4 regions of the Mesorhizobium sp. WSM2240 genome follow, and region 2 is predicted to be linked to each of the others. Evidence: predicted binding sites of a transcription regulator. Region 2 holds the regulator's gene; each other region holds the start of a gene.

The links. The regulator LexA, encoded in region 2, represses DNA repair genes until DNA is damaged. The targets are predictions, from matches to a motif close to TGTTCNNNNTGTGTTCNG.
Positions count from the first base shown of each region.
Region 1: the regulator LexA is predicted to act here: its motif matches at 2,069-2,086, upstream of ABVK50_RS27545 (DUF763 domain-containing protein).
Region 3: the regulator LexA is predicted to act here: its motif matches at 2,360-2,377, upstream of ABVK50_RS24980 (metallopeptidase family protein).
Region 4: the regulator LexA is predicted to act here: its motif matches at 1,799-1,816, upstream of ABVK50_RS25625 (YifB family Mg chelatase-like AAA ATPase).

Region 1 is NZ_CP159253.1:5,537,258-5,541,656, forward strand. It holds gene ABVK50_RS27540 (hypothetical protein) at 471-656, shown strand; gene ABVK50_RS27545 (DUF763 domain-containing protein) at 742-1,995, opposite strand; gene ABVK50_RS27550 (MbcA/ParS/Xre antitoxin family protein) at 2,235-2,732, shown strand; gene ABVK50_RS27555 (RES family NAD+ phosphorylase) at 2,729-3,403, shown strand; gene ABVK50_RS27560 (protein adenylyltransferase SelO) at 3,467-4,399, opposite strand, start outside.
Region 2 is NZ_CP159253.1:2,033,969-2,038,367, reverse strand. It holds gene moaC (cyclic pyranopterin monophosphate synthase MoaC) at 1-338, shown strand, start outside; gene glp (gephyrin-like molybdotransferase Glp) at 338-1,543, shown strand; gene lexA (transcriptional repressor LexA) at 1,649-2,368, shown strand; gene ABVK50_RS09700 (ComEC/Rec2 family competence protein) at 2,362-4,399, opposite strand, start outside.
Region 3 is NZ_CP159253.1:5,024,549-5,028,947, reverse strand. It holds gene ABVK50_RS24995 (FAD-binding oxidoreductase) at 1-437, opposite strand, end outside; gene ABVK50_RS24990 (CoA ester lyase) at 538-1,428, shown strand; gene ABVK50_RS24985 (DUF1737 domain-containing protein) at 1,425-1,631, shown strand; gene ABVK50_RS24980 (metallopeptidase family protein) at 1,720-2,154, opposite strand; gene ABVK50_RS24975 (hypothetical protein) at 2,402-3,358, shown strand; gene ABVK50_RS24970 (DUF6504 family protein) at 3,351-4,399, shown strand, end outside.
Region 4 is NZ_CP159253.1:5,146,313-5,150,711, reverse strand. It holds gene ABVK50_RS25635 (glycosyltransferase family 2 protein) at 1-532, opposite strand, end outside; gene gshB (glutathione synthase) at 774-1,715, shown strand; gene ABVK50_RS25625 (YifB family Mg chelatase-like AAA ATPase) at 1,947-3,479, shown strand; gene ABVK50_RS25620 (transglutaminase-like cysteine peptidase) at 3,860-4,399, opposite strand, start outside.

The DNA.
Region 1 (4,399 bases), 2.2 Mb from region 2:
GGGAGCCCTGGTCCGGACCGGGGATCAGGGGAGGGCGGCGGCGTCCGGGCCGGCCGCGCAACGGTAGCGCGGTTTAGGGAACAGATCCCCAAGACCCGGGCCCCGGCGTAGGTCAGGGCGGCGGCGCGAATGCTGAGCCCGCCCACTTGCGTCGCGGCGAGAACGCCGGCGGGGCACGGGAAACCGCGCCACGTATTAGATTTTTGAGAGGCTCGGCCCCTTGCCCCGCTTCCCGACTTCTCCTTCCGGCGGCGAGGAGCGTTCTTTGACAAAGGCCAGACGCTTCGGCGGGCGTGGCGATGAACAAGTGTGCTCACGCGCGCCTGACGCCGAAGGCAGCGAGGCTAGTACCGCTCGGGAAGGCGGACCGCAGGATTGTCGCGTTCTACGTTGATAAGCTCGTAGTTGCCGATCCGGAGGCAAGGGGGTTCCCTCGAAAGGGGCGGCCGAGTGACCGCCTCTTCGGGAGATTGTTAAACTTCCTGTTCCATGACGCATCTCATGATGTCACCATCGCTGCTAATCGAGATGGCTCGCTGACAATCGGCCAGCGTCATGCCGCTGCCGATGGTGAAACCGTGCGTGCCAATGAAGATGATGAGAGCATAAAGCAAATCAGTCTCTCCCTCTATAAGGTTGGCCTTGGAGGAGGTTGAACCAATTATGGGAGGTTTCTCTGTGGGGCGTCTGTGACCTAAGTCACTTGGCGTCCGAAGGACTCAGCCATATCTCTCGTTCCTGCTATCTCCGTCCAACCTCCGGCCGTGCAGGCGCAGGTGCCCAGCCGAAGACGCTGCGGCCGCCGAGAAGGTGCGACTGATCGAATTCGCCGGCGACGACTTCCTTGAGGCTGGGGCCCGTGACATGGCGTTCGAGACGCCGCGACTGCTCGTCCAGCCGCTTCAGCGCCCCGAGTTCCTCCTCCCGTCCAAGTTTCGCCTTCTGGACCGCCGATTTCAGCACGCCGATTGTCTGATCATAGACCTTCAGTGGCACCGGGAAAGGGTGGCGGTCCTTTCCGCCATGCGCGAGCGAGAACCGCGCCGGATCGGAGAACCGGCAGGGCGCGCCGTGAATCACTTCCGCCACCATAGCGAGCGCACGCACCGTCCGCGCGCCGACGCCTGGCACGAGCAGCAGCTCGGAAAAATCCGACGGCCCCCGCTCCGCCGCCGCGGCGATGTTGCTGTGAAGCCTGCGCATGACAATGTTGCCCTCGCGGACGTCGTGGTGGGCAGGCATGACGAGATGGGGAAGGGTCGCCTGATCCGATGGGGCCGCGTGGCTCGCCTCTGTCGAGGCGAATTCCCTGACGATCCTGTCGGGACCGAGTGAATGCAGGAGTTCGAGCTGGCCCTTGCGCGACGCCTCGGCGCGGCGGTCGGTGAGGTTGACGATTTTTCCCTGGCTTTGCCCCTCGATGGCGGCGTGCGGCGCGTCGACGAAGCTGGTCAGGCCTTCCGACAGCCAATGATAGCGGCGCGCCTGACGACGGTCGCCGTTCATGCCCTGCTGGATCACCACCCAGCTTCCATCGTCGGTGACGACGAAGCCGTGCAGGTAAAGATCGAACCCGTCCTGCACGGCGGCGCTGTCGACCTTGGCGACGAGGCGGCTGGACGTCGCTAGCGCCGCCCCGTCGAATCCGACGCGCTCGCCTATATTGACGAGTTCCTGCGGCGTCTTGCGCGAATGGGCGCCGCGGCCGCCGCAGACATGAATGCCGAGTTCGCCTGAAAGCGGCGCAAGCCCGCGCTTCAGCGCACCGATGACGCTGGTTGTGATGCCGGAGGAGTGCCAGTCCATTCCCATCACAGCGCCGAAAGACTGGAACCAGAATGGATGCGCCAGCCGCCGCAAAAGCTCGTCGCGGCCGTAATGGTGCACGATCGCTTCGCACATTACCGCACCGATGCGCGTCATGCGCTCGCCGAGCCATTTCGGCACACGCCCGCCATGAAGCGGAAGATCAGCGCTTCCGGACCGTTGGACCAATTCGATCTGCCTCCACCCTTTGTGTCCTCCAGACAAAGGCGCGGACGTAGTCTGCAATTCGCCCGAAGGAGCATGTTCCACTTTTGTTCATGCCGCTCAAAGTGTCAATCGTAGGGAGCCATCTGACCGAAAATCGCGCCGCAGTACCTGCCAAACCCTTGAAATTGTCCAAATCTGGACTATACTCATATCCAGACAGAGGATACCGCATGCCCAACCCACTCAGGAAACCAGCAGAAATGGTCGAAGCAGGGCCGCCGGTGCTCGACCGGTCGCGTTTCGCGCCGGCCAACCGCAAGCGGCTGAGCGCGCCGGCGTTCCGGACCTTTCTCGCCATTGCCGACCTTTGGGGCCTCGTGGAAGAGGAGCGCCGCCTCGTGCTCGGCTACCCGTCGCGGTCCACCTATCATAATTGGGCGAAACTCGCCCGCGAGCATGGCGAGTTCACGCTGGACGTCGACACGCTGACGCGCATTTCGGCCGTGCTCGGCATCCATCAGGCGCTCGGGGTGCTGTTCGGAGCGGAGCGGGAAGGCGTGGCGTGGCTGCGCGGTCCGCATGACGCCGCGGTTTTCGGCGGCAGCCCGCCGCTGGCGCTGGTGACCTCCGGCTCGCAGGACGGGCTGCTTATCGTGCGCCGTTTCCTCGATGCGGCCCGCGGCGGGCTCTACATGGAGCCGAACGCGGTGGACGCCGCCTTCGAACCCTACCGGGAAACGGACATCGTCTTGACGTGATCGACCGGCTTACAGCGGCGCCGCAACCGTCGTTCCGGCTAATCCCGTCGCAATTTCCGCCGATCGGCCTGTTCGACACGGTAGCGACCGCATCGGACCTCGAGGCGGTGATGGACCTCGCCGGCTGGACCAATGACCGCCTCGTCGCCGAACGCACCCGCCGCCTGCCGGAACATGAATGGGTGTTCGGCCGCGCCAATGCCAGCATCGTCATGGCGGCTTTCCTGCACGTCGCACCGGGCGGCACGCGCTTCAACGGCCCCGAACTCGGCGCGTGGTATGCCGCGGCGGAGATCAAAACTGCGATCGCCGAGGTAGGTCATCATCTGCGCCGCGAGGCGGTCGCGCGCAAGGCGCCGGCAATGCAGCGCACCTACCGCGCCTATTCCGCCAGCCTCGCAGGCGCCTATCTCGACATTCGCGGCCTGCAGGCCGAAAAGCCCGAACTCTACGCATCAGACAGCTATGCTGGTTCGCAGCCATTCGGCGAGGCCGTCAGGGCCGACGGCGGGGCGGGCATAGTCTATGACAGCGTCAGGCTCCACGGCGGCGTCAATGTCGCGGCCTACCGGCCGACCAACGTACTCGACGTGGCGCAGGCCGATCATTTCGAGATCTCCGTCTCCGCAGCCGAGCGCCGGATAGAGGCGCGCAAGCTCAAGGCCGCGTAGAAAGGCTGCTGATCTGGGGAGATCGTCGGGCGGAGGGGCAGCATTAACGAAACGGAAGCGCGGCTAGGGCTGCGCGGGGCGGTTGCCGAGCGCCTCGCCCATCTCGCGGATTGCGGCGATCTTGGCGTGGAAGGCCGACCAGCCGTCGCTTCCGGCGATCGGATCCCACAGCGCCTCGAGCTCGTCGATCAGCATGGTGCAGGGGCGCTGCCGTGAAAAATAGGGATGCTCGAGCGCAGCCTTGTCCGCCGGCTGCAACCGGGCAAAGGCGGCGCGGACGGGAGCGAAATCTTCCATCGCATAAAACTCGGCGGAAGGGCCGGCTTCGGCGCGGGCGCTGCTTGCCAGCCCGCCATACCAGTCGAAAAAGGCCTGTTCGAATGGCGCCTTGCTGGCAAGCATGAACTGCCACCATGCCTGCGCCAGGGCGGCGGCGCTTTCGTCGGAGGCCCAAGCGAGGCCCAGCCGGCGCAGCAGGTTTTTCGAGAACTCCGCCTGAAAGGTCCGGCCGAAGCCGCCAAGCACCCGTTCCAGCTCGCTCTGTTCGGCGATCTGGAGAAAACATTCGGCGAGCCGCGTCATGTTCCACAGCAGCGTGTCGGGCTGCCGGCCATAGGCGTAAAGGCCCTGATGGTCGAAATAGGCGGCGGTGAAACCCGGCTGCAATGTCGGCAGGAAACGCCAGGGGCCGTAGTCGAAGCTTTCGCCGGTGATGTTGATGTTGTCGGTGTTCAGGACGCCGTGCACGAAACCGGCGACCATCCATTCGGCGCCCGTCCGCGCCACCAGCCTGCCGACATTCTCGACAAAGGCGACGGCGCGGCCGGCGAGGTCGTCGCGCCAGATCTCCGGCATATAGGTCCTGATCGAATAGTCGAGCAGCTTGGCGATGTCGTCCTTGCGGTCGAGGTAGAGCAGGCGCTGAAAACTGCCGATGCGGATATGCGAATGGCTGAGCCTGACCAGCACGGAGGACCGCGTCGGAGAAGGCTCGTC
Region 2 (4,399 bases):
ACGCCAGGAAGGGCGACGTGCTCGGCACGGCGCGCATCGCCGGCATCATGGCCGCCAAGAGGACGCATGAGCTGATCCCGCTCTGCCATCCGCTGCTGCTCACCAAAGTGTCCGTCGACATCCAGCCGGAGCCGGCCCTGCCCGGCCTGCGGGTCATCGCGCTCGCCCGCGTCACCGGCAAGACAGGCGTGGAAATGGAGGCGCTGACTGCGGCGTCGGTCGCTTGCCTGACCATCTACGACATGGCCAAGGCGCTCGACCGCGGCATGGAGATTTCCGGGATAAGGCTGGTCGAAAAGACCGGCGGCAAATCCGGCGACTACCGGACGGGTGGGTAATGGCGCTGCTGCCGGTCGCGGACGCCTTGCGGCTGCTGCTGGACGGCGCGAGGCCTCGCGAAACGGAGACAGTGCCGCTGGCCGATGCTGCGGGCCGAGTGCTGGCAGAGCCGCTGAAGGCGTTGCGGACTCAGCCTCCCTTCGACGCCTCGGCCATGGACGGCTACGCCGTGCGCGCCGCGGATGTTGCAAATGTGCCGGTGCAGCTCGAAATCATCGGCGCCGCTCCCGCCGGGCGGCGTTTTCCCGGCAAGGTCGGTCCCGGACAGGCGGTGCGCATCTTTACCGGTGCGCCGATGCCGAAGGGCGCCGACACGATCGTCATTCAGGAGAATACGAGCAGCGTTGGCGAAAATGGCGTCGAAGTGACGGAAGCGGTAGCCGCCGGCCACCACATCAGGAGCAAGGGGCTGGATTTCGCCGAGGGCGACCTGCTGCTTGAACGCGGACGCGTGCTCGATGCGGCTGCGCTGTCGCTCGCCGCATCCGCCAATCATGCGACGCTTCGCGTAGTCAAGCGGCCGCTGGTGGCGATCATCGCGACGGGCGACGAATTGGCGCCGCCAGGCAGCGAGCCCGGACCGGACCAGATCATCGCCTCCAACGCCCTCGGCGTCGGGGCGATCGTGCAATCGGCCGGCGCCCGCGTAATCGATCTCGGCATAGCACAGGACAGCAAGGAGTCGATTTCGGCGCTGGTCCGGCGGGCGATGGATGCGCAGGCCGACGTGATCGTCACGCTTGGCGGGGCGTCCGTCGGCGACCATGACCTCATCCACGACGTACTGACCAGCGAAGGCGTCGTGCTCGATTTCTGGAAGATCGCCATGCGGCCCGGCAAGCCTCTGATGTTCGGGCGGCTCGGCGCCACGCGCTGCCTCGGCCTGCCCGGCAATCCGGTGGCGGGCCTGGTCTGCTCGCATCTGTTCCTGAAGCCGCTCTTGGCGCAACTCGGGGGCGTGCCTCACCAACCCGACCTGCGCCGGGCGAGGCTCGCCACCGCCCTGCCCGCCAACGACACGCGCCAGGACTATATTCGCGCCGTGGTGAAAGCCACTCCGGACGGGCTTATCGCGGCGCCGTTCGGCATCCAGGATTCTTCGATGCTGAAGATATTCGCGGACGCCAACGCGCTGATCGTGCGCGAGCCGTTCGCAGCCGCCGCAGATGTCGGCGCGTCGTGCGACGTTCTGATGTTACGCTGAACAAATCGTCAACGCGTTCATTAAAATTTAAAAGGTTGCAGAACACAACTGGAACAGATAGTGTTTGTTCTGGATTTGTTTTCCGTTTGATTCTTGGGAGCTGTGATGCTGACGCGCAAACAACATGAACTGCTGCTCTTCATCCATGAACGGTTGAAAGAGGCCGGTATCCCTCCCTCGTTCGACGAAATGAAGGACGCACTGGATCTAGCCTCGAAGTCCGGAATCCACCGGCTGATCACAGCGCTCGAGGAGCGCGGCTTCATTCGCCGCCTGCCCAACCGCGCGCGGGCGCTGGAGGTGCTGCGGCTACCCGATTCGATAGCGCCGGGCTTGAATGCGGCGCGGAAATTCTCGCCGAGCGTCATCGAAGGCAGCCTCGGCCGCCGCCCGCCCGAGCCGTCGCGCGTGCCCGCAGCCGGCAATGATGACGACGCCCGCGCTTCAATATCGATCCCGGTCATGGGCCGCATCGCGGCCGGCGTGCCGATCGAGGCGATCCAGCACAAGACCCATTCGATCGCCGTTCCGCCGGAAATGATTTCGGGCGGCGAGCACTACGCACTCGAGGTGAAGGGCGATTCGATGATCGAGGCCGGTATTTTCGACGGCGACACGGTCATCATCCGCAACGCCAATACGGCCAATCCCGGCGAGATCATCGTCGCCCTGGTGGACGAGGAGGAAGCGACTCTGAAGCGCTTCCGCCGTAAGGGCGCGTCCATCGCGCTCGAAGCCGCCAATCCGGCCTATGAGACACGGATTTTCGGGCCCGACCGGGTCAAGGTGCAAGGCAAGCTCGTCGGGCTAATCCGGCGTTATTGAGGCGATTCGCCGGCGGCGGCGTCTTCCGGCTGGTTGGGCGGCGTCTTGGCCTCAGGCGTAGGTTTGCGCAGATAGGGTGGCATGCCGCGCGCTGCGCGCGAGAATTGGCGCTGCGCATGCCAGGGCCGGTAGGGCTTGGCCACGGCATAGCGGATCTCGGGTTTCGAGCCCTGTGCGGCGAAGTGGATAGCAGCACTTCCGTGCCTAGCGAGGTCGCGCTTGGTGACGATCGCTACGGCGGGGCTTTTGCAGGAAAGCTCGGCCGTAGCATCATCGATAATGATCAGGGATGCGTAGTCGCAGGCACTTCGAGCCGCGGCGGCATTGGCCGTATGAACGATGATTTGGCCCGACGGGTGGCGGATTACGCATCGCTCGGGGTCGCAGTCGAAGCGGGTGCCTGGAATGCTCTTGGAAGGCGGCGACGTCTCGGCGGGCTGGCTCGCCGGCTTGAGCGATGGCTCATCGGCTTCAGATGCATTCGCTACAAGCGTCCCAAGCAGTGATGCTGCCGCATACGAGCCGGATGAAGCCGGCTCCTCGGAATACTGCACCCGGGAATCCGCGGATTTTTCCGGCGGGACGATGGTTTCAGCGCGCAGCGCGCGCTTCCAGCTGTCGATCGTGAACTGGTTAGGCCGCGCCCGATTGACGGCCAATTCTCCCTCTCCATTACGGAGCGCAACCAAACGCCCGTCTTCCGAGACAAACACATCAGGTGTCTTGGCGCCGACTAGCGCTAAGGCACCAAGCACGGCAAACGGCAGGGCCGCCAGCCGAAGCCTGGTCGTCGCCATGGTGGCAAAGACCAAGGCAATGGCGATGAGCAGGACGGCCTGGACCGAGACAAGGCCAACCGCGTCGAGCGGCGAGCGGACGGAAAACCAGTCGGCAACGACGATCATGGCCGAAAGTCCCCTGCCCATAATATAGAAGAACGGCGCGTCGAGGCCGAACGGCATGGCGGCAGCGCCCATAACCGCGAATGGCATGACCAGCACCGAGACGATCGGCATGGCCGCAAGATTCGCCACCAAGCTGAGCGGCGAGACGCGCTGGAAGTGGTATGCGCCGAACACTGCGGTCGCCAAGCCGGCCACGACCGAGGTCGCCGCCAGACCTACGGCAAGCACCAGTACCTTCCGTAGCATATTCCTGGCCGGCGACCGGGCGGGCGGGCGGGCTGTGGTGTTGGAATTGGCCTGCCTGCGGTCCGACCACCAGGCATAGGCTCCGACAAGCGCGGCGGTGGCGGCGAAAGACATCTGGAAGCTCGGACCCACCACCTCATGCGGCGAAATAACGATGACGAGGATCGCCGAGATCGCCAGATTGCGCATGCTCAGCGCGGCGCGGTCGAAGAGCAGCGCCGTCAACATCACCGCGAGCATGATGAAGCTGCGCTGCGCCGCGACTTCGCCGCCGGAGATAAAGAGATAAGCGGCAATCGCGGCGAGGGCCGCAACCGCGGCATACTTCTTGACCGGCCGCCGCGACGCGAAGCCTGGAAACAATGCGAAGCCAACCCGCAGGCCACCCATGATCGTGCCGGCGACCAATGCCATGTGCAGGCCGGATATCGAGATGACGTGGTAAAGGCCGGTTCGCCGCAACGATTCATTGACCACCTCAGGGATGCCGGCGCGGACGCCAACGACCAGAGCTGCGGCGATCTCCCCCTCCGGGCCACCGATGCTCTCCCGGATACGGTCAGCGATGGCGTTGCGGCCGTTCTGGACCCAAGCGGAAATGCGCGCCGAGAAGGGCAGGTGCGGTTTCAATACGTAAAGATCATTCAGCAGCTGGTTGTTCTGTCTTACTTTCTCCGTCCCTGCAGGCTGCGGCGCGGCCGCTGTCGTGAGCTGCGGTGTGCGCAGGAAAAAACCGCTCGCGCCGATGCGGTCGAAGTAGCTCTCGAATGAGAAATCATAGCTTTGCGGCCGCACCGGGCCGGAAGGCGGCATCAGCCGCACGAGGCCGGTGACCTCCGCGCCGACCGCGAGGCCGGCAGGAATCTTTACCGCCGAGGCG
Region 3 (4,399 bases), 2.7 Mb from region 2:
GTGCGCCCGAAGGCACCGGCCGCTATGCCCTCCGTCGAAAGCCATGAGAACCGCCGCTCCAGCGCCGATGCTTCCTCCAGCACGATGTCGGCCCCTTCGGCCATCTGCACCCTGTGGTTCTGCTCGAGGATCGGCAGTCCGTTCTCGCCCGCCAGGATCAGGTAACCGCCTTCGCGAAAGCCGATATCGGCGCCCTCGCCGAATTCCTGTTCCAGCCGCCGGAACAGCGCCAGCGTAAACTGCGATAGCCTTATGTTCTCGGGGATCGAAAACTGCTGCCTTATCGAGGCGCAGGACAGGGTCGTCGCCGAATGGGTGAATTGCGGGTCGCGCTCCACCAGCGCAATCGAGCCGGAAAATCCCTCCTCGCGCAGATAGTAGGCGATCGAGCTTCCGACGATCGCCCCGCCGATGATCACCACGTCATATCGCGCCATGCGCTGTCCTCGAATGCTGGAAACCGTTAATGAAGAAGCCGCTTCAAGCACTGCCAGGCGAGGACTTGCAAGGGCCAAGATTGGCAGGCATGAAGTCCAAATGCCGCAAGATCGCCTCTCGCCCCGCCGTTCGGTGCTCTACGTCCCAGTCTCCAAGCCCCGCGCGGTGGCGAAAATCCCGTCCCTCGCCAGCGACGCGGTCATTCTCGACCTCGAGGATTCGGTGGCGCCCGCCGACAAGGTCCCGGCCCGCGAGAGCCTGAAAGCAATATTCGCCAACCGCGCCGCCGGCCCGCGCGAAATGATCATCCGCATCAATCCGCTTGCCGGAGAATGGGGCGCCGACGATCTCTCGGCGGCAATCGCCTGCGCGCCAGACGGCATCCTGCTCCCCAAGGCTGATACGCCGCGCGACGTGCTTGAGGCTGGCGACGTCCTAGACGACAGTGACGCGGCCGAGAGCGTGCGGTTGTGGGTGATGATCGAAACGCCGCGGGCGCTCATCAACATAGCGGCGATCGCTGAACTCGGCCGCGACCCGGCCGCACGGCTTTCCTGCCTCGTCGCCGGAACCAACGATCTGGCCAAGGAGACCGGCATCCTCGCCACGGCCGACCGGCGCTATCTTACGCCCTGGCTGATGCAGATGGTGCTGGCCGCGCGCGCCGGCGGCCTCGACATTCTGGACGGCGTCGCCAATGATTTCCGCGACGCCGAGGCCTTTTCCCGCGAGTGCGGCGAGGCCGCTGCCATGGGGTTCAACGGTAAGACGCTGATCCATCCCTCACAGATAGGGACAGCCAATGCGGTGTTTTCGCCGTCGCCGGAGGCGCTGGCCGAAGCCGCTGGAATCGTGGCGGCGTTCGAGCTGCCGGAAAATACCGGAAAAAACATACTTGCGCTCGACGGCCGCATGGTCGAACGGCTTCATCTCATCCAGGCGGAAAAACTGCTGGCGAAAGCCGCGGCGATCAAAGGAGCAAATCAATGAAACTCTACCGCTTTCTCACCGGACCCGACGATGCGAGCTTCTGCCATAAGGTGACCGCCGCGGTGAGCAAGGGCTGGCATCTGTTCGGCTCGCCGACCTATGCCTTCCACGCCGAAACCAAGACCATGCGCTGCGGGCAGGCGGTGGTGAAGGATGTAGATGGCGTGGAATACGAGCCGGGAATAAAACTCAGCGATTATTGATCGGCGGCGCGACGTCTCCCTCCCTTTGAAGGGGAAGGGTGGCCGCGAAGCGGTCAGTGCGGCAGTGCATCGTGCCAGCCGTCGCCAGTCACGTCTGCGCCTGCTCCGCGGCGGCCTCAAGCGCTTCCATATCGTCGTCGCTGAGCCCAAAATGGTGGCCGATCTCGTGAATTAGCACATGGGTGACGATGTCGCCCAGCGCCTCCTCGTTCTCGGCCCAGTAGTCGAGGATGGCGCGGCGATAAAGCGTCACACGGTTGGGGCCCTCGCCGGTCTGCGGATTCCAGCGCTCGGCGATGCCGCGTCCCTCGAACAGGCCAAGCAGGTCGAAGGGCGTCTCCAGCGACAGGTCGTCCATGATCTCGTCGGTCGGAAATTCCGCGATCTGGATGATCACTTCGCCAGTCAGCTTGCGAAAATCCTCGGGCAGGTGGGCGTAAGCCTCTAGCGCCAGGAACTCCATTTCCTCGATCGAAGGCGAAAGCTGATCATGCCAGGCGCGGGTCTTGTAGATGCGGGCCATTCTGTTTCCTTTTGACGGCATATAGCCGTTTGGCCGGTGGCTTTCGAGGCCTTTGCGGGGCGATGGGGAAAATAGCCGATAGCCAGCGACGCGTCAGCAGTGCAACGGCGGCTTCTGGTGCCAGCATATGCTTTCTTCGCAATATATTGAGGAATAAATTCCCCTCACAACTCGCTTGACTCTCCAGTCAGCCTCTGGAATCAATGGGAACATAACAGGAACAAGAGCCTCGGGAAGGCAGACCGTCATGGCGACATGCGCCTTGGCGCAGGAGACCGTTTTTGCCCTGCGCCGGAAAATCGCGAAGATCGAAGGGCGGCTTGCCGAGCATCTCGGTGAGATTGATGCGACAGGCGAGGCTCTGCTTCGCCGTCACGGGTTTGTCCGGCGGGAGCAGGGCTTTTTAGCCACCGGCGCCGAGCGGTTCGATGTAGCCCTCGGCGGCGGCCTGCCGGAGGCTGCGCTGATAGAAGTTCATGGCCCGTCTACACGCGCCGCCGCCGCCGCCGCCGGCTTTATCCTGGCAATCATGTCCGTTTCCCGTGGTTCGGTCGCAGCACCGATGCTGTGGATCGGAACTTCGGAGGTCTTCCGGGAGGCTGGTTTCCCCTACGCGCCTGGAATGCTCTCCCTCTACAATATCGATCCAGCCGGGCTCATGGTTGCGCAGACGCCGAAGCTTGCGGACGCGCTTTGGATCGCCGAGGAAGCCGCGCGGCTGAAGGGGTTTTCGGCGGTACTCCTCGAAATTCGCGGCAACCCTTCACATGTGGATCTTGCTACGACACGGCGGCTGCATTTTCGCGCCCGAGAAGCCGGTCGCCCCGTGTTTCTGCTGCGCCAGGCCGCCCATCCCGAGCCGACAGCGGCGCCCGTCCGGCTTGTGGTGTCGTCCGCACCCTCCGGGCTGCGGCGCACCTTTGCTGGTCCGCTTGCCGGCTCGATCGGGCCCCCCGTTTTTACAATCGCCATCAGCAAGAACCGAACCTCGGCGCCAACGCAATTCACGTTGGAGTGGAACCCCCATGAGCACAGTTTCAAGGAAAGACGGGCGGAGAATCCTGTCCCTATGGTTCCCCTATCTCAGCACGGAACGCATATTGCGAAAAAGACTGGGACGATTCTGGCGTTCCGGCCCGAAGAACCCGCCGCTGGTCATCAGCCGTCAGGAGAAGAACTCCCAGTGCATCGCCGCCTTGGATGAACAGGCTGAGGCGTTGCGTCTGAAACGCGGCATGGGAGTTGCCGATGCCCGCGCGATGTATCCCTCGATTGAAATTATCGAGGCGGAGCCGGCAGCGGATCTGAGGCTGCTCGAAAGCCTGGCCGACTGGTGCGATCGCTACACGCCGCTGGTGGCGCTGGATGGATCGGAAGGCCTTTTTCTCGATATCACCGGCTGCGCACATCTCTTTGGCGGCGAAAAGGCGCTGCTCGACGATCTCTTGGCGCGACTTTTCCAGCAAGGCTTCGACGCCCGCGCCGGCCTTGCCTCTACGGCAGGCGCCGCCTGGGCGGCGGCGCGGTTCTCAGCAGGAAACGGCATTCTTCCCGAAGGGCAGGAGAAACATTTTATGGAGCCGCTCCCGCTCTCAGCCCTGCGGCTCGATCCCGGCGTCCGTGCCGGTCTGGAGAGCGTTGGCCTGAGGAGCGTCGGATCGGTAATGACGGCGTCCCGCGCTCCGCTTGTCCGCCGCTTCGGCGCGGTGCTGCTCGTCCGTCTCGATCAGGCGCTGGGCAGGATCGAAGAAGTCATATCGCCACGCCTCCCCGTGGCGTCGCTTTCGGTGGAGCGACATTTCGCCGAGCCCATAGTGTTAATCGAGGATATCGAGCGCCTTGTGCTGATGCTTTCCGCGGGTCTCAAGCATGATCTTGAACGTCGCGGCGAAGGCGCCCGGGCGCTCGAGTTATGTCTGTTCCGGGTGGATGGGGCCGTCAACCGTATCGCAGTCGGCGCGTCGATGCCCATTCGCGAGCCGCGTCTTATTGGCAAGCTTTTTCACGAAAGGCTGGCCGCGCTCGAAACAAGCATCGAAGTCGGCTATGGTTTTGATCTCGTCCGGCTTTCGGCCTTCTCAACTGCGCTATTCGAGACGGAACAAGGCGATCTCACCGGCGAAACGGCATCCAATGACGAGGATATCGCATTGTTCGCCGATCGTGTCCGGGCGCGCCTGGGCAGAAATACCTTACTGAAACCGATGCTCGTCGAGAGCCATCTGCCCGAACGGGCGGCCTCGCT
Region 4 (4,399 bases), 2.6 Mb from region 2:
TGATGCTCGCAGTGTTGAAGCCGCGCAGGCCGCAATGGAAATCGCCGAGGTCGATCCTGAAGAACAGCCGGCCGAGATAGCTCAGAACCGGATTGCCGAGGTATCTGTGCAGCACAGGCATGGCTCCAGTTTCGATGCCGCCCTTGAAGCGATTGCCCATGACCAGTTCGGCACCGCCGCGCAGCCGCGACAGGAAGGCGTCGAGCTCACCGAAATCATAACTGTCGTCGGCGTCGCCCATAACGACATAGCGTCCGCGGGCTGCGGCGATGCCGCCGAGCAGGGCTGCGCCATAGCCCTTCTGCGGGACCGGCACGACCCGGGCCCCTAGTTCATTCGCGATCTGCTGCGATCCATCCGTGCTGCCGTTGTCGGCGATCAGCACCTCGCCTGAAATACCTGCCTTGCGCAGAAAGCCCTGCGCCTTGCCTATGCAAACGGCGATCGTCTCGGCCTCGTTCAGGCACGGCATCAGGATGGTCAGTTCCAACTCGTCCGCCTTGCTGGCGTCTATCGCGGCGACGGCGTTCATCGCGGCCTCATCCCATGTTGTGCGGCGCGTGCCTGCGCCAGAATTTCGCAAAACCGTCATCACGCATAGCCAACAATGATGTTTTCCGCGTTAACGCAGGGGACGGCGCCGAAGTTCAGCCAGGGCCATGGCGGCCTCCCCTTCACACAGCCATTGATGCTACGATCAAAATGTCTCGATTGGCAGGCTGCGGCCAAGCCTGTAAATGCCTTCATCGCGCCAACCCCGCCGGAGACAGTTCATGCCGCTCGATATCGCCCTGCAGATGGATCACATCTCGACCGTTTCGATCGCGGGGGACACAAGCTTTGCGCTGGCGCTGGAAGCGCAGCGGCGCGGCCACCGGCTGTTCCACTACACGCCCGACCGCCTGTCGATGGCCGGCGACCGGGTGTTCGCCCGCATCGAGGAGCTTCAGGTCCGCGACGAGAAGGGCAATCACTTCACGCTCGGCGAGCCGGTGCGCACAGACCTTTCGGAAATGAACGTCATCCTGCTGCGCCAGGATCCGCCCTTCGACATGAACTACATCACGACGACGCATATTCTGGAGCGCATCCATCCGAAGACGCTGGTGGTCAACGACCCGGCCTGGGTGCGCAACAGCCCGGAAAAGATCTTCGTCACCGAATTTCCCGACCTGATGCCGGCGACGCTGATCACCAAGGATCCGCGCGAGGTGGACGACTTTCGCAAGGTGAATGGCGACATCATCGTCAAGCCGCTCTACGGCAATGGCGGCGCAGGCATCTTCCATCTGCACGAGGCCGACCGCAATCTCGCTTCGCTGCTCGAAATGTTCGCGCAGATGTTTCGCGAGCCGTTCATCGTGCAGCGCTATCTGAAGGAGGTGCGCGCCGGCGACAAGCGCATCATCCTGATCGACGGCGAGCCGGTGGGCGCGATCAACCGCGTGCCGGCTGAACACGATTCGCGCTCCAACATGCATGTCGGCGGACGCGCCGAAAAAACCGAGCTGACCGAGCGCGAGCGTGAGATCTGCGCCCGCATCGGGCCTTCGCTCAAGGAGCGCGGTTTCATCCTCGTCGGCATCGACGTGATCGGCGGCTACATGACCGAGATCAACGTCACCTCGCCTACCGGAATACGCGAGGTGAAGCGGTTCGGCGGCGCCGACATAGCGGCGCTGTTCTGGGACGTGGTCGAGGACAAGCGGCGCTAGGCGCCATTTCGATCACCATGACCTCAGCCCATGTTCGCGCGGCACAACCGGCTGCAATCGGATTGCAGCCGGTGCGTTCATTTTGTTCTTGTCCTGTTCTTGATTTGGGCTGAAATCTGTGCTTGTCTGACGCAAGGTCAGTTGTGCCCAGGCAACTGAGAGCCGCAGGTCCGAACAGTCTGCAACTTTCGGGACCCTGCTTGGGGCGCGCGGCAAGGCTCGGGGGACGGCATGGTTTCGCGCGTACGCACGGTCGCGTTTCAGGGCATCGAGGCCGTTCCGGTCGACGTCCAGGTGATGATCGCCCCGGGCAAGGTCAATATGCACATTGTCGGGCTGCCGGACAAAGCGGTGGCCGAGAGCCGTGAGCGGGTGCAGGCGGCGCTGCATGCGTCCGGCCTCTCGATGCCGTCGAAGAAGGTGACCGTCAATCTGGCGCCGGCCGACCTGCCCAAGGAGGGCAGCCATTACGACCTGCCGATCGCGCTCGGCCTGATGGCGGCGCTGGGCGCGATACCGGGCGACGCGCTGGCCGGCTATGTGGTGCTCGGCGAATTGTCGCTGGACGGGACGATCACCGCGGTGTCGGGAGCGCTGCCGGCGGCGATCGGCGCCAATGCCGACGGCAAGGGGCTGATCTGCCCGGCCGCGTCCGGGCCGGAAGCCGCCTGGGCCGGCGCCGAGATCGATATTCTGGCGCCGCGCAGCCTGATCGCCATCGCCAATCATTTCCGGGGCACGCAGGTGCTGACGCGGCCGGTGGCGAGCGTGCATGCGTCGGCCCGCGACCTGCCGGACCTCGCCGACATAAAGGGCCAGGAAACCGCCAAGCGGGCGCTTGAGGTCGCGGCGGCCGGGGGCCACAATCTCTTGATGGTCGGCCCGCCCGGCTCCGGCAAGTCGATGCTGGCGCAGCGCCTGCCGTCGATCCTGCCGCCGCTCAGCCCGCGCGAACTCCTGGAAGTGTCGATGATCGCCTCAATCGCCGGGGAACTCAGCGGCGGCAAGCTCACCGACCGGCGGCCGTTCCGCGGGCCGCACCATTCCGCCTCGATGGCGGCTATGGTCGGCGGCGGCCTGCGCGTCCGGCCCGGCGAGGTCTCGCTGGCGCATAATGGCGTGCTGTTCCTCGACGAGTTTCCCGAGTTCTCCCCGCAGGTGCTGGATTCGCTGCGCCAGCCGATCGAAGCCGGCGAATGCATGATCGCGCGCGCCAATCACCGCATCACCTATCCGGCGCGCATCCAGCTGATCGCGGCGATGAACCCGTGCCGCTGCGGCATGGCCGGCGAGCCGGGCTATCGCTGCGCGCGCGGGCCGCGCTGCCAGTCCGACTACCAGGCGCGCATATCCGGCCCGCTGCTCGATCGCATCGATCTGCGCATCGAGGTGCCGGCCGTGTCGGCATCCGATCTGATCCGGCCGGGAAGGGCCGAGGCGAGCGAAGCCGTCGCGGCGCGCGTGGCTATGGCCCGCGCCATCCAGCAGGAACGATTTGCGCGGCTCGGGCCGCAGGCGCCGACCACCAACGCCCATTGCGCCACCGCCACGATCGAGGAGATCGCGGCGCCCGACGCGCATGGCCTGGCGCTGCTGCGGGACGCCAGCGAGAAGCTAGGCTTTTCCGCTCGAGCCTATCACCGGGTGCTGAAGGTTGCGCGGACGCTCGCCGACCTCGACGCCAGTGAGACCGTCGGCCGTATCCATCTGGCGGAGGCGATTTCTTATCGGATCGCGGGCGAAAGGCTGGCTCAGGCCGCGTAAGGCTATGAAAGGCCGCGAACGGTTGGGACCGTCTCGTGGAGGGGTTCGGCAAGGCGGCTGGCGTGTGGGACGTCAGCGGCGCAGCCGGAGAGTCGCCGCGACGAGCCCGCCAGAGCATGCTCCAGAGACCAGCTTTTGGTTCGAAGGCTAATGGCCGGATCAAATCTCAGAGCCGATCCGTCCTACGGAGCCGGAATGAGATGCCCGTCGGGCGATCGATGGCGGTCTTGTCGGAAGCCGGCGACTTTAGGGATTCATGTTCTCGGGCAGATTCGCGAACCGGGATAGCTCCGCGCCAAGGCTGCGGTCCTCCACCAAAAATCGCTCGGCAGAACGACTGCCGTACGATTGGCCAATAGCAAGTTTTCGGAGTTGAGGCGCTACTGCACCGAACCGACCAGCGGAGCCTGGCCTTCGCGGATGCTGACCCAGCGCCCGGTGTGGTCGCTCGCCTGCCGCTTCAGGAAGCGGTAGCCGGTATTGTCCCACTGGCGCACGACATTGGAGAGGTTGTCGAGGATGAAATCGCCCTTGTCGGTGCGTACGGTCAAGATGGCATGGCCTTCGCCGTCGGATTTGCGCACGACGGTGATGAGCAGGTTCGAAAGCGAGAGCCCCCGGGCGCTCAGGGTACGGCGCTTCTCGAGCACATAGTCCTCGCAGTCGCCGACGCCGTTCGGATAGGCCCAGACCTCGTCCTTGCCGTAGATGTCGAAATCGTTCATCGGGCGAATGGCGCGATTAACCGCCTCATTGACGTCCAGCAGGATTTTCCAGAGAGCGCCGGTCATCGCTTCCGGGCCAAGATCGCGCGTCCGGATGGCGCATTCGGCCGGTTGCACCTTACAGAATTCGTAGTGGCCGATCGGCTGCGAGGTCAGGCCGCCGGTCAACATGGGCGCCGCGGCAACCGCTTGGCT